4 regions of the Arthrobacter sp. Ha26 genome follow, and region 3 is predicted to be linked to each of the others. Evidence: riboswitches for the same ligand, from Rfam matches in the RefSeq annotation. Region 3 holds a riboswitch; each other region holds the start of a gene.
The links. Region 3 has a riboswitch for thiamine pyrophosphate ahead of AC5RVY_RS00505 (FAD-dependent oxidoreductase). Riboswitches for the same ligand answer to the same signal wherever they lie in the genome.
Positions count from the first base shown of each region.

Region 1: another riboswitch for thiamine pyrophosphate. It lies ahead of thiD (bifunctional hydroxymethylpyrimidine kinase/phosphomethylpyrimidine kinase); the one in region 3 lies ahead of AC5RVY_RS00505 (FAD-dependent oxidoreductase).
Region 2: another riboswitch for thiamine pyrophosphate. It lies ahead of thiC (phosphomethylpyrimidine synthase ThiC); the one in region 3 lies ahead of AC5RVY_RS00505 (FAD-dependent oxidoreductase).
Region 4: another riboswitch for thiamine pyrophosphate. It lies ahead of AC5RVY_RS05200 (ECF transporter S component); the one in region 3 lies ahead of AC5RVY_RS00505 (FAD-dependent oxidoreductase).

Region 1 is NZ_JBNHGX010000008.1:38,007-41,261, reverse strand. It holds gene rplU (50S ribosomal protein L21) at 1-77, opposite strand, end outside; gene thiD (bifunctional hydroxymethylpyrimidine kinase/phosphomethylpyrimidine kinase) at 342-1,874, opposite strand; TPP riboswitch at 1,882-1,979, opposite strand; gene AC5RVY_RS16995 (Rne/Rng family ribonuclease) at 2,169-3,255, opposite strand, start outside.
Region 2 is NZ_JBNHGX010000007.1:157,219-160,473, reverse strand. It holds gene AC5RVY_RS16425 (VOC family protein) at 1-299, opposite strand, end outside; gene AC5RVY_RS16420 (amidohydrolase family protein) at 403-1,485, opposite strand; TPP riboswitch at 1,567-1,674, shown strand; gene thiC (phosphomethylpyrimidine synthase ThiC) at 1,669-3,255, shown strand, end outside.
Region 3 is NZ_JBNHGX010000001.1:117,550-120,804, reverse strand. It holds gene AC5RVY_RS00515 (RNB domain-containing ribonuclease) at 1-367, opposite strand, end outside; gene thiE (thiamine phosphate synthase) at 494-1,231, opposite strand; TPP riboswitch at 1,259-1,377, shown strand; gene AC5RVY_RS00505 (FAD-dependent oxidoreductase) at 1,370-2,731, shown strand; gene thiS (sulfur carrier protein ThiS) at 2,728-2,964, shown strand; gene AC5RVY_RS00495 (thiazole synthase) at 2,968-3,255, shown strand, end outside.
Region 4 is NZ_JBNHGX010000001.1:1,088,660-1,091,914, reverse strand. It holds gene AC5RVY_RS05215 (DUF4383 domain-containing protein) at 1-249, opposite strand, end outside; gene AC5RVY_RS05210 (hypothetical protein) at 396-605, opposite strand; gene AC5RVY_RS05205 (heme-degrading domain-containing protein) at 646-1,188, opposite strand; TPP riboswitch at 1,262-1,402, shown strand; gene AC5RVY_RS05200 (ECF transporter S component) at 1,467-2,090, shown strand; gene AC5RVY_RS05195 (ABC transporter ATP-binding protein) at 2,090-3,255, shown strand, end outside.

The DNA.
Region 1 (3,255 bases), on a different contig from region 3:
ACGCGGTTCAGGGTAACGAAGTCTCCGACGGAAACCTTCTCTTGGCGGCCGCCTGCGCGGACAATCGCGTACACCACTTGGGAACTCACTTCTCTCGACGTTTATAACTAAATTTGCGTGCGGAACCGACTATCAAAAGCCTGGTTTCTCGCTGTGCCTCAACGCCGTGGGGTCATAACCCAAGTGTTGGCGTAAGCACCGAAGATCTAGATTACGCTAATTTTGCCTTCGGCCGCAAATGAGGCTGGTTCCCGGCGGGTTGCTGTGATAGGTACCACAGTCCCAGGTCCGGCGTCCGCACCATGCCCCACCATAGTACCGGCCCTGCCGCCGTCAGCAGTTCAAGCGTGCAGGCGCGGCGCGTCGAAGAAGTCCACTTCCAGGCGGCAGGACTGCTTGAACGCGGTGATCATGGCTTCCCGGTCTGCCGGTGAGGCGTTGCGACCGGCCTCATCCACGATGGCTATGGCCTGCCGGGTTGCAGCGGCGAAGTCTTCGTCGGCGTAGGTGCGCAGCCAGTCCGCGTACGGGTGCCCGGCAGGTTCACCGGCAGCGAGGAACTGCGCGTGGAGGACGGCTCCCACCTCCGCGTAGAGCCAGAAGCAGGGCAGGACGGCGGCCGCGAGGACGGCATAACTCCCCGACGCCGACGCCGCGGTCAGGTGGTCGACGTAGGACTTGGTGACGGGGCCGAGCTGCGGCGTGATGGTGCGCGTGCTGAGCCAGGAACGGTGCAGTTCGGACTCGACCTCCAGGCACTGCCGTGCAGACCCGGCCCAGAAGAGCTGTTCGGCCTCCGTCGGAGCCAGGGCACTCGCCCGTGCCAGCACGCGGGAATAGCCGTTGAGGTAAATGGCGTCCTGCGCGAGGTAATACGCGAACTCCGCCTCCTGCAGGCTGCCCGACACCAGGCCGCGGATGAAGTCGAGGGCGTAGATATCGTCCAGGTCCTGCCGGGCCTCAGTCCAGAGTTGGGCGGCGAAGCTGCCTTCGGACGGCTGCGGCTGCAGGTGGTGGAAGTGGTGAACCGGGCCGTTCCCGGTTCCCACCTCCAACGTTCCGGACGCTTCCAGGGCGCTTGCCAGCCAGGGCTTGACTTCGCGGAGCGAAGCCTCCCAGTCCCCCAGCCGTGCCTGGACGGTGGCCATCGCAGAGGACAGCGAACAGCCGGTGCCGTGGCTGTTGCGGGTAGCCACCCGCTCCCCCGGCAGCACCACCACTTCCCGGGACAGCAGGCCCGCCACGTTGACCAGGGCATCCGGGCACTCGCTGCCGTCCAGGTGTCCGCCTTTGACCAGCACGGTAGCCCCGGTGGCGGCGGAGAGGGTGCGGCCTTGCTCCAGGGCTCCGGCCCAGTCCTCCCGCACTTCGCCGCCCACCAGGATGGCGAGCTCCGCCAGGTTGGGCGTAATGAGGTGGGCCAGCGGCAGAAGTTCGTGGAGCGCCGCTTCGGCGGACTCCTGCAGCAGCCGGTCGCCGCTGGTGGCAACCATCACCGGGTCCAGGACCACGACGGCGGGACGGACCTTGCGGAGCCAGTCCCCTACCGCTTGGATCACCTCAACGCTGCCGAGCATTCCGATCTTGACGGCATCGATGCCGATATCGTCACTGACCGCATCCAGCTGGGCGGCCAGGAATCCGGCAGGCGGAACATGGACGGAACGGACGCCGTGCGTGTTCTGGGCAGTGAGGGCCGTGATGGCAGCCATTCCGTAGCCGCCGAAAGCAGCGATGCTCTTGAGGTCGGCCTGGATGCCGGCGCCGCCGGACGGATCGGAACCGGCAATCGAAAGTACCCGCGGTACGGGGCGCCCCGGTGCCGTGGGCACCGCGAAGGTTGCCGGGGCGGGTGATGGGGTGGCAGCGGGTATTGCAAACGTCGCAGACAAAAGACATCCCTTCGCCGGTGCTAGCCGGACAGGTTCAACGGGTGTGGATCTCAGCCGGCTCTCTGCGCGGCACCCCGTGTCGGTTCCCCAGCCTAGCTTTTTTGTCCGGCCGCGGCAGAAGGTGACACATTTGCGACCAGCCACCAGTTGCTCCCTTTGCACTGGCCACCACGGATTGCGCAGGTACAGCAATGCCCGGCCGGTCACTGTTGGTGGCCGTCCGGGCATTAGCTGCTGAGACTCAGCGGTGCTTGCTGCTCCTGGAAGCTTCCGGGGCTAGAGCTCCGAGGCCGGGACCCCTACACCCAGGATGATGGGTGCCTCGGCTGGCTTGGGTGCCGGCTTTTCAGTGCTTCCGGTGCCCGCAGGCTCCGGAGCCTTGGCCTCGTGGGAATGGCCGGTGCTGGCAGGAGCAGTGCTTTCGTGCTGCTGCACGGAGGTTTCATTGGCAGCTCCCTGTGCGCGGCTGGCGCTGCGGTGGCGCCGGGGCCGCCGCTCCCGCGACTGTTCCAGCGTGTGGTCGCTGTAGTCCTTGGCAGGTGCTTCCTGGCGCTGTTGGGCTGGCTGTGACTGCGCCACCTGCTCCGCCTGCGGCTTCTGCACAGGTTCAGCCTGCGCCGGGCGGGCTTCCGGCTGGGCCTCCGGTTCCGTTGCGGGCTGGCCGAGGTGCGCGAACGCTTCGGCGAGCCGGTCCAGGGTGAGGGCCGGCCGGGGCTGCTGCTCTTCCGCGTGCTCAACGAACGGCAACACCACTTTTTCGCCGCCGAAGGTGAGCACGGCAGCCGGACGGGCATCGGCGTCGCGCTTTTCCGTTGCCGGCGTGGGGGCAGGATTCTCCGCCGCGGCCTGCTTGGCTGCCGCGATTTCGTCGTCGTGCACGTGCGCTGCGTGGGCCGCAGCGGCGATGTTGGCCAGCGCCAGCCTGGTAGCCTCCGCCTTGGCGTGCCGTTCAGCATCCGAGGGGTCCGGATGCACGGTGTGGACCTGCACCGCCGCTGCCGGCGCTGCCTCGGGCTGCTGGCCGCCGCGGCCCCGGCGCCGCTTGCGGTCCGGGCGGGCACCGGACTGGTTGTTGTCTGGCCGCAGGCTCTCGGCACGGTGGCCTTCGCTCCGGGCTTCCGGCCGGCTGTCGACGCGCTGGACGTGGTGCTCCGCGGCCACAATGTTGGCCCGCCGGTGCTCGACGGGGTCGTCGTGGGTGACCACGCCGCGGCCCGCGCACGCTTCACACTGCTCGCCGAACACCTCGAGCAGCCCCGTGCCCATCCGCTTGCGCGTCATTTGCACCAGGCCCAGCGAGGTAACCTCGGCAACCTGGTGCTTGGTGCGGTCGCGGCCCAGGCACTCCACCAGGCGGCGCAGC
Region 2 (3,255 bases), on a different contig from region 3:
TGTGCCGCGGTGGCGATGGTGGCGGCGAGGTCGGCCTGGTTTTCAAACAGCAGCGCCGTGTGGAAGAGGCCTGCCTCTCCCCTGCCGGGGAGGTTCAGGCCCGGAGCGGGGGCAAGGTGCACCAGCGGCTTCTGCAGCCGGCCGAGGTAGAGGCCGCCGTCCTGCTCGGCAATAACGTCAAGCCCAAGGGCGCGCTGGTAGTAATCGGTCATGACCTTCATGTCACCCACCTTGAGCATCACGGTGCCCATGGCGAGGTCGGCAGGAAGAAGATCCTGGGTGGCGGCTTCTGCAGTCATTGAAAACTCCCGGTGGTGTGGCCCGTCGGGTTGGTGGGCCTGTCACTATTAAAATTACTTGAAGCTTCAATTTATTCCAAGTGGTTCCGGGACTTCGCCTGCGTCAGCGCACCACGTGCCCTCCCAGCACTACGCGGGCCGGCTCCTGCACCGTTTCCAGAACCTGGCGCGGGTCCTCCCGGCACAGGACGACGTCGGCCCGGGCACCTTCCTCGATCGCGTCAGCACCCAGCCACTTCCGGGCGCCCCAGCACGCGGCGTCGAGGGCGGCGGCCACAGGCAGGCCGGCGTGGTGGAGGGCCAGGATTTCATCACCGATCCGCCCGTGGCGGATGACGCTGCCGGCATCCGTGCCGGCGTAAATCTTCACTCCGGCGTCGAAGGCCTCCAGCACCCGCTCCGCGCGCCGTTCCCACAGGGCGCGCATATGGGCCGCGTACCGGGGGAACTTAGGCTCCGCCTGCACGGCGATGTCCGGGAACGTGGCGATGTTGATGAGGGTGGGCACAATGGGAACGCCTTGCTCGGCGAACCGCGGAAGGTGCCGCGGCAGCAGTCCGGTGGCGTGTTCGATGCAGTCGATGTCCGCGTCCAGCATCTGGTCCAGTGTTTCCTCGGCAAAGCAGTGCGCGGTGATCCGCGCGCCTTCGTCGTGCACTGCCTGGACGGCGTCCCTGACAACGGCGGCGGGAAACGACGGCGCCAGGTCACCGGCGTCGCGGTCTATCCAGTCCCCCACGAGCTTGACCCAGCCGTCGCCGTCACGTGCCTGCTTCCGGACGGCCTCAACCAGCCCCTCAGGTTCCACTTCCTCCGCAAAGCCGCGAAGGTACCGGCGGCTCCTGGCGACATGCCTGCCGGCCCTGATCAGCACCGGGGCTTCGCGGCTGCGCTGGAGGAAGCGGGTGTCTGCGGGAGAACCCGCGTCCCGGACCAGCAGTGTGCCGGCGTCAAGGTCGGTTCTTGCCTGTTCTTCCGCCGTCGCTTCGTCCACCGCGCCTCCCGGGCCCAGGCCGATGTGGCAGTGCGCGTCTGCAAACCCGGGCAGTACCCAGCCGTCCAGGAACCGGTCCGGCTCCGCCTCCGGCCGCCGGAACGTAAGCCTGCCGTCAACGGACCACAGCCCGCGTTCCTCCGTGTCCGGCCCGGTGAGGACCGGACCGTTGAACTGGATGATCTCTGCCATGGATGTGCCTCTCTTCCCGCCCGGACAGGCTAGCACCACCGCATGTGACACGGCCCTTCCGAAACAGCTGTGGTAGCTTCTTGGTGACCACACGGGTGCCCTTGCAGGGGCTGAGATCGGGCTGATGCAGCCTGCGACCGTTGAACCTGTCCGGGTAATGCCGGCGAAGGAAGTGAGTATTCCTTGAGTACACCAAATGCACAGTTTAACCCTGCCCAAAATCCGTCCGGCGCAACCGCGGGTGGCCAGGACCAGCCTCCGGTCACACAGTCGCTGAAGTCCCATTCCTTGGCGTTCGTCCAGGACGAAGCGGCCGGGATCCGGGTGCCGGTCACGGAAATCGAGCTAGCGGATTCACCGAACGGCCAGCCGAACGGGCCGTTCCGGGTCTACCGCACCGCCGGTCCGGGCAGTGATCCCGTCCGCGGCCTCACCCCGTTCCGCGCGGAGTGGATCGAAGCCCGGGGAGACACGGAAACCTACGGGGGCCGCGGGCGGAACCTGCTCGACGACGGGCGCTCGGCCGTCCGCCGCGGGGCGGCCAGCGCAGAGTGGAAGGGCGCCCGGCCGGTGCCCCGCCGCGCCGTCGGCGGCAAAACCGTGACGCAAATGCACTATGCCCGGCAGGGCATTATCACCCCGGAGATGCGGTTCGTGGCATTGCGGGAGAACTGTGACGTGGAGCTGGTCCGCAGTGAAGTGGCTGCCGGCCGGGCCATCATTCCCACCAACATCAACCACCCGGAGTCCGAGCCGATGATCATCGGCAAGGCGTTCCTGGTGAAGATCAATGCGAACATCGGAAACTCGGCGGTCACCAGTTCGATCGCCGAGGAGGTGGACAAGCTGCAGTGGGCCACCCAGTGGGGCGCGGACACCGTGATGGACCTTTCCACCGGCGATGACATCCACACCACGAGGGAATGGATCATCCGCAACTCTCCGGTTCCGATCGGCACCGTCCCCATCTACCAGGCCCTTGAGAAGGTCAAGGGGGAGGCGAACGCGCTCACCTGGGAGATTTTCCGCGACACCGTTATTGAGCAGTGCGAACAGGGCGTGGACTATATGACCATCCATGCCGGTGTCCTGCTCCGGTATGTTCCCCTGACGGCGGACCGCGTAACGGGCATTGTGTCCCGCGGGGGCTCGATCATGGCCGGCTGGTGCCTGGCGCATCACCAGGAGAACTTCCTCTACACCCACTTTGACGAGCTCTGCGAAATCTTCGCGCAGTACGACGTCGCGTTTTCGCTGGGTGACGGACTGCGGCCGGGGGCTACGGCGGACGCCAATGATGCCGCCCAGTTCGCCGAACTGGATACGCTGGCTGAGCTCACGCAGCGCGCCTGGGAGTACGACGTGCAGGTGATGGTGGAGGGTCCCGGCCATATCCCGTTCCACCTGGTGAGGGAGAACGTGGAACGCCAGCAGGAGCTGTGCAAGGGCGCGCCGTTCTACACCCTGGGGCCCCTGGTCACTGATGTGGCGCCCGGCTACGACCACATCACCTCGGCCATCGGTGCCACGGAGATTGCCCGCTACGGCACCGCCATGCTGTGCTACGTCACTCCTAAGGAGCACCTGGGCCTGCCCAACAAGGACGACGTCAAGACCGGAGTGATCACCTACAAGATCGCAGCCCACGCGGCAGACCTCGCCAAGGGCCACCCCGGTGCGCATGAACGCGATGATGCCCTGTCCAAGGCGCGGTTCGAGTTCCGTTGGCGCGACCAGTTCGCGTTGTCGCTTGACCCGGTGACGGCCGAG
Region 3 (3,255 bases):
GGATCCGGCCGTCGGGGGCGTAGAACGTTTGTCCGCGGCGCCGGGTCTCCGCGTCCAACGGGCCCCCGGGGGTCACGAACGCGGGCACATCGGCGATGGCGTACAGCACGTGGTACCCGTCGCCGTCGGGCTCGATGAACAGGGCCTGGTCCAGGTCCGTGGAGGACGCCGGATCGATGGTGATGAACTCGACGGCGGTCAGATCGTAGGCGGGCAGCTGCAGCGATTCCACGGCTGCTTTGGCGTCGGCAACAGCAGCATCGGGGTAGGCGCCGGGCAGCTCCAGTTCGGTCCGCAGCGCACCGAGCGCCGCCTCGAGCGCGTTGTTGTGCTCGTGGACGTTGGGAGCCAGCCGATGGTGTGACACGAAAGCCAGCCTAGCCCGAATTCCGGCGATATTGCAGGGACCGGGCCCGTGCGGGGCGGCGTTAAACGCGCCAGGAAAGGCAAGGCAACCGGCGCCGGCACGCCGGAGTGTTAACGGCGCGAATGATCAGGAACGGCGGGCGTCCAAAGCGGCGAGGAGTGATGCAGCGGCAGCAGCAGGATCGTCCGCCTCGGTGATGGCCCGGACCACCACGATCCTTCGGGCACCCGCTTCCACTACCTGCTCCACGTTGCCGTGGTCAATGCCGCCAATCGCAAACCAGGGGACTCCGCCGTCGGACGGTCCGTCCTGCCCGGCTGTCCGGGACGCTTCCGCTGCATATTTCACCAGGTCGAGCCCCACGGCCGCCCGGCCCGGCTTGGTGGGCGTTGCCCATACCGGGCCGACACAGAAGTAATCCAGCCCCGCCGGGCCGGCTGCGGCAGCAAGGGCGGCGGCCACCTGCTCCGGGGCATGGCTGGACAGGCCGATGGCCGCATTGCCGTTAAGCAAGGTGCGGGCAGCCGCCAGGGGAAGGTCCTTCTGGCCGATATGGAACACGGGCGCACCGGACAGCACGGCGATATCGGCCCGGTCATTGACCGCCCACAGGCGCCCGTGCCGCTCCGCCGTTTCCTTCAGCACGGCCAGGAGTTCCAGCTCTTCGGCGGCCTCGATGGTTTTGTCCCGGAGCTGGATGATGTCCACACCACCGGTGAAGGCAGCATCCACGAACTGCCCGAAATCCCCGCGGTCCTTCCGGGCATCCGTGCAGAGGTACAGGCGCGCGGTGCTGAGGCCGTTGCTGATTTTGGTGGTGCTGAGGACATCGGTGCCGGCGGCTGGAGTGTGGGACACATTCATGGGGGCAAGCCTAGTTCCTCTACACTGGCCTCGTACTGCGGGAGCCCGCGGCAGCTGTCACAAAGCGCCGGGCTGAGAGGGCGTCAGAGCCGACCGCTTGACCTGATCCGGCTAATACCGGCGTAGGGAAGGAGACACATGAGCGCACCATCAAAGCCCCGGGCAACGGAACCAGCATCCACGCCCGGATACACCATTCAAGCCGACGTTGCAGTGATCGGCGGCGGAGTGATCGGCCACGGCATCGCCTGGGAGGCGAAACGCTCGGGGCGCTCGGTAGTGCTCATCGATGACGCGCCCGGTTCCGGGGCCAGCTGGGCGGCCGCCGGGATGCTTGCCCCGGTCAGCGAACTGCACTATCAGGAGGAGGACCTCCTCGAGCTGATGCTGGACGCATCGTCCCGCTGGCCCGCTTTTGTGGCCGGCCTTCGCGCCGCGTCAGGCGCGGATCCGGGATACATCACGACGCCGACCCTCGCCGTGGGTGCCGACGCCGCCGACCGCAGGGCATTGATGGACCTGCGGGCCGCGCAACAGGCCAACGGCCTCACGGTTGAGCCCCTCACTGTCCGCGAAGCCCGCGTGAAAGAGGCACTGCTCAGCCCGGCCATCGCCTGCGCCCTGGATACCCCGGCCGACCACCAAGTGGATCCGAGGCTGCTGGTGGAGTGCCTGCGGCGCGCGCTCGCCGACCATGATTGCCCGAACGCAGGCGACCACAGCGGGACTGGCGGCGGGGTCGTAGCAGTAGCGGCCGCCGTCGACGGTTACGCCGTGCCGGATAAAGCAACCGCGCTGTTGTGGCAGGACGGTGCCGTTGCCGGCGTCCACCTTGCTGGCGGGGGAACCGTGCGGGCCGGAGAAACGGTGGTGGCCAACGGGCTTCAGGCAGCAGAACTGGGATCACTGCCGGAAGGCCTGCACCTTCCGCTGCGGCCCGTCCATGGGGACATCCTGCGACTCGCAGTGCCGCCGCATCTGCGGCCGCTGGTCGCGTCCACCGTGCGGGGACTGGTGCGCGGCGTCCCGGTATATATCGTTCCCCGCCGGGACGGCACCGTGGTGATCGGGGCAACCCAGCGCGAAGACGCGCCGTCCTCCGCGGGCGCGGTGTCCGCCGGGGGCGTGTACCAGCTCCTTCGCGACGCCCAGGTGCTGCTTCCCGCCGTCGCCGAACTGGAACTCCTGGAGTGCACGGCCCGCGCGCGCCCCGCAACGCCCGATAATGCACCGCTGCTGGGCCGTGTCACGGCCGCCGGCGGTGGGGCAGGCGAGGGCGGCCAGGTTCCCGGCCTCCTCATCGCCACCGGATTCTTCCGCCACGGCGTCCTCCTGACGCCGGCGGCAGCCGCCATTTGCCGGGACCTCCTGGATGGCCGCGAGGACTCCCGCTGGGCGTCCTTCAGCCCCTCCCGCTTTTCCGGCCCCGCAACGGCCGGCGCCCCCACCAGCCGCCCCGCAACCAGCAGCCGCCAACCGCGCACAAAGGAAACAGTATGAACATCACCTTGAACGGAACCCGGCACCCCGTGCCGGACGGTGCATCCATCACACTGCTCGTCAGCCAGGTCACCGGACGGCCCCTCGGTCCGGACGGCCAGGCCACAGACGGGCAGAAACTCGGGGTGGCAGTGGCCCACAATTCCCAGGTGGTGCCGCGCAGCCAGTGGTTCGCAACTGCGCTCGCGGATGGCGACGAAGTTGAACTCGTCACGGCTGTGCAGGGAGGCTGACCCATGAGCGAAACCATCATCACCGGAGCCCCCTCGGCGCTGCAGGATCCGCTGGTCATTGACGGCGTGGAACTGGAATCCCGGCTCATCATGGGCACCGGCGGCGCCCCAAGCCTCGATGGGCTCGGTGCGGCACTCGTGGCCTCCGGCACCAGCCTGACCACCGTGGCCATGCGGCGCTACTCGACGGCGGAAACAGGCTCACTGTTCCAGCTGCTCGTGGACCACAACATCCGCGTGCTGCCCAACACCGCCGGCTGCTTCACGGCCCGGGACGCCGTGCTGACGGCG
Region 4 (3,255 bases), 970 kb from region 3:
GTGGGTTCGCGCCATCACCAGGCCGGCAACTCCGAACAGGATATGGACTGCGTTGTGCAGCACCGACACCTGGAAGATGCCGAACAGCTCTGCCTTGGAGCCGGGACCGGCAAGCCCGAGGGAGCCGTAGTTCGTGGTGATACCGGGGATGAATCCCAGGATGCCCATCAGGAGGAAGATGCCACCCGTGGCAAAGGTGGCCTTCTGCAGGCCCGTCCTCGCTGCTGTGGCGCGGGTGCTGACCGCCATACCTGTTCTCCTCAAAAGCCGGGAACAACATAGTAAGCATGATTACTAATAAAAGCTAAGCAGGCTTCCTTACCCTGTTTTGGCGAACGGCACGGGCATGCTCTGTTTTCGTTAGCGCGGGCAGTGGAGCTTAAACCAGCAGGCGCTCACTCATCCGGGGCGGTCCATCGGTAAGGGTTCGGGTGCTTCCCGCCGTGGCGGCCTTGCTCACACCCCTGCTCCCAGGCCTTCCCGACGGCGGCCACAAGTTCAGCGAGCAGGGAATAGTAGGGGTGGTCGGGGCCAATGAAAATCATCTCGTCCTCGGCCTTGTCCAATGCCGCCCGCACCTGGTTTTCCTCCCCAGGACCGCCCATGGCGTCCTCCTCAACCTGAAACCGTGCCAGTAACGCTGGGTCAGTCCGCGCCCATGGAGCCAAGGACTTCCCGCAGGGCCTGCACCACCAGATTGTGGTCCTGGACCTGCGGAAGCCCCGAAACGGTCACCGTTGCTACCGCGCCCACCCCTGCTACGTACACCGGAAAGGAGCCGCCGTGGGCTGCGTACAAGCTCTGGTCGAACCAGCCCTGGTCCTCGATGCTGCCGCCACGGAGCCGGCCGCGCAGTCCCACCAGCAGGGACGGCACCTCGTAACGCGCGGCGGTCCGCTGCTTGGCCCGGATCCAGTGCTCGTTGTCCGGGGTGGCTCCCGGCAGGGCCACATGGAACAGGACCTGTTCACCCTTGGTGATGTCTATCGCGATGGGGAGCTGGTCCTCTTTGCCCAGCTCCACCAGCAGCAGCCCCAGGTTCAGGGCATCATCCATGGAGAACCGGGGGAACTGCAGTTCCCGGATTTCGCCCTCAACCCGCGCGATGAGCACTTGCAGGGAGCCCTCCGGCTGGGTGTTATCCGAGTCGGGATCGTACTCGGTCATATCCGGCGAATTGGCAGTCATGGCCCACAATCTACCCCTACTCCGGTGTAAACTGGACCACGCCCAACAGGGCTGTTTATTTACCCACAGAATCATTCAACGACAGGGGAGCGCCGCCGTCGGGCAGTTCTGGCCACGCCAGGATCCGCAGGTGGGCGCTGAGAGTGCGGACAGCCGCAGACCCTCGAACCTGATCCGGTTAGTACCGGCGCAAGGGAGTCGAGTTCTCGAAGTGTGTCCGGCCGCCGCAGCAGTGCCGGCCGCGTCCACTTTCCCCTCCTGTTCCTCAGGAGGATCGCATGGCAACAACAGCAGTAAAGAAGACCAGCAGCAAGTCCTGGCGCGTGGTGGACATCGTGGTGGCGGCCCTGATCGCCATCGCCGGCGGCGTCATCTTCTGGGCCTGGTCCCAGGGAGCAGCCGCAGTTTCGGCCCCCATGAACGCCGTCTATCCGCCCCTGACCGGACTGATCGCCGGCGGCTGGATGATCCCGGCCGTGCTGGGCATGCTCATCATCCGCAAGCCGGGCGCCGCCCTGTTCTGCGAGACGGTCGCCGCCACCGGTGAACTGCTGATGGGGTCCCAGTACGGCGCATCCGTGCTCTTCTCCGGTTTTGTCCAGGGCTTGGGCGCCGAAATTATTTTCGCCATCTTCGTGTACAGGAAGTTCAACCTGCCGGTATCCCTGCTGGCCGGTGCCGGTGCGGGCCTGTTCTGCGGACTGAACGACTCCTTCGCGCCGTGGGGCTGGAACATCGCCTACTCGGGCGGGGACAAGCTGGCGTACATCATCTTCACCGGGATCTCGGGTGCCATCATCGCCGGCGCACTGTCATGGGTCGCCACGCGTGGCCTGGCGAAGACCGGCGTCCTGAGCTCCTTCGCCTCGCGCAAGGCAGCAACGGAGCCCGTTTTCTCCTGATGCCGGCCACCTCCCACCACGGAGCGCCGGTTGCGGCGCGTCCGGCAGCCATCAGCGCCCGCGGCTGGGGCTGGCGGCATGCCGGACGTGCCAAGCCTGCGCTCCGCGCCCTTGACCTGGATATCCAACCGGGCGAACGGGTACTCCTCCTCGGTCCGTCCGGGGCGGGCAAGTCCACCCTCCTCCATGCCCTGGCAGGTGTTTTGGGTGATGTGAACGACGACGGCGGCGAGGCCGGCGATTCCGACGAGTCCGGTTCGTTATTGGTTGACGGCGCCTTCCCCCGTGAGCAGCGCGGCCGGGCCGGCCTGATGCAGCAGGACCCGGAGACGCAGGTGGTCCTGTCCCGGGTGGGTGACGACGTCGCCTTCGGCGCCGAGAACCTCGCTGTGCCCAGGGATGAGATCTGGACCCGCGTGCATGAGGCGCTGGACGACGTCGGCCTGTCCCACCTGCCGCTGGACCACCCGACATCGGCCCTGTCCGGCGGGCAGAAACAGCGCCTGGCGCTCGCCGGCATCCTTGCCATGCGGCCCGGGCTGATCCTCTTGGACGAGCCGACCGCCAACCTGGACCCCGCGGGCGTGATGGAGGTGCGGGACGCGGTGGCGCGTTGCGTGGCCAAGACCGGGGCAACCCTGGTGGTGGTGGAACACCGCGTGTCCGTCTGGAAAGACCTGGTGGACCGGATCGTGGTGCTGCAGCCCGGTTCATCCACCGATTCAGCCGTACTCCTGGACGGGGCGCCTGACCAGGTGCTTAGCGAGGCGCGGAGCATGCTCATCGCGGCCGGCGTGTGGGTGCCCGGCTATGTTCCGCAAACCCGGCAGCGTTCCGCGGAGCCTGCCCCCGGAGCAGGCGGTCTCCTGCTTGCCGCCGAGGAACTGGCGGTTTCGCGGGAACGGGCCCGCCGCAGGGGCTTCCGCAAGTTCCCGCCGGTACCAGTGCAACAGGGGATCTCCGCCCAGGTCCGGGTGGGGCAGGCACTGGCCATTACGGGACCCAACGGCGCCGGAAAATCGACTTTTGCCCTGACCCTTGCCGGTCTTCTGGAGCCCGTCGCCGGCAAGGTCTCCGCCACCTTGGCCCTCAGCCGTGGTGCCGGCATCGATCCCTACCAGTGGAAGGCGGAACAGCTGATTGAGCGCGTAGGCACCGTTTTCCA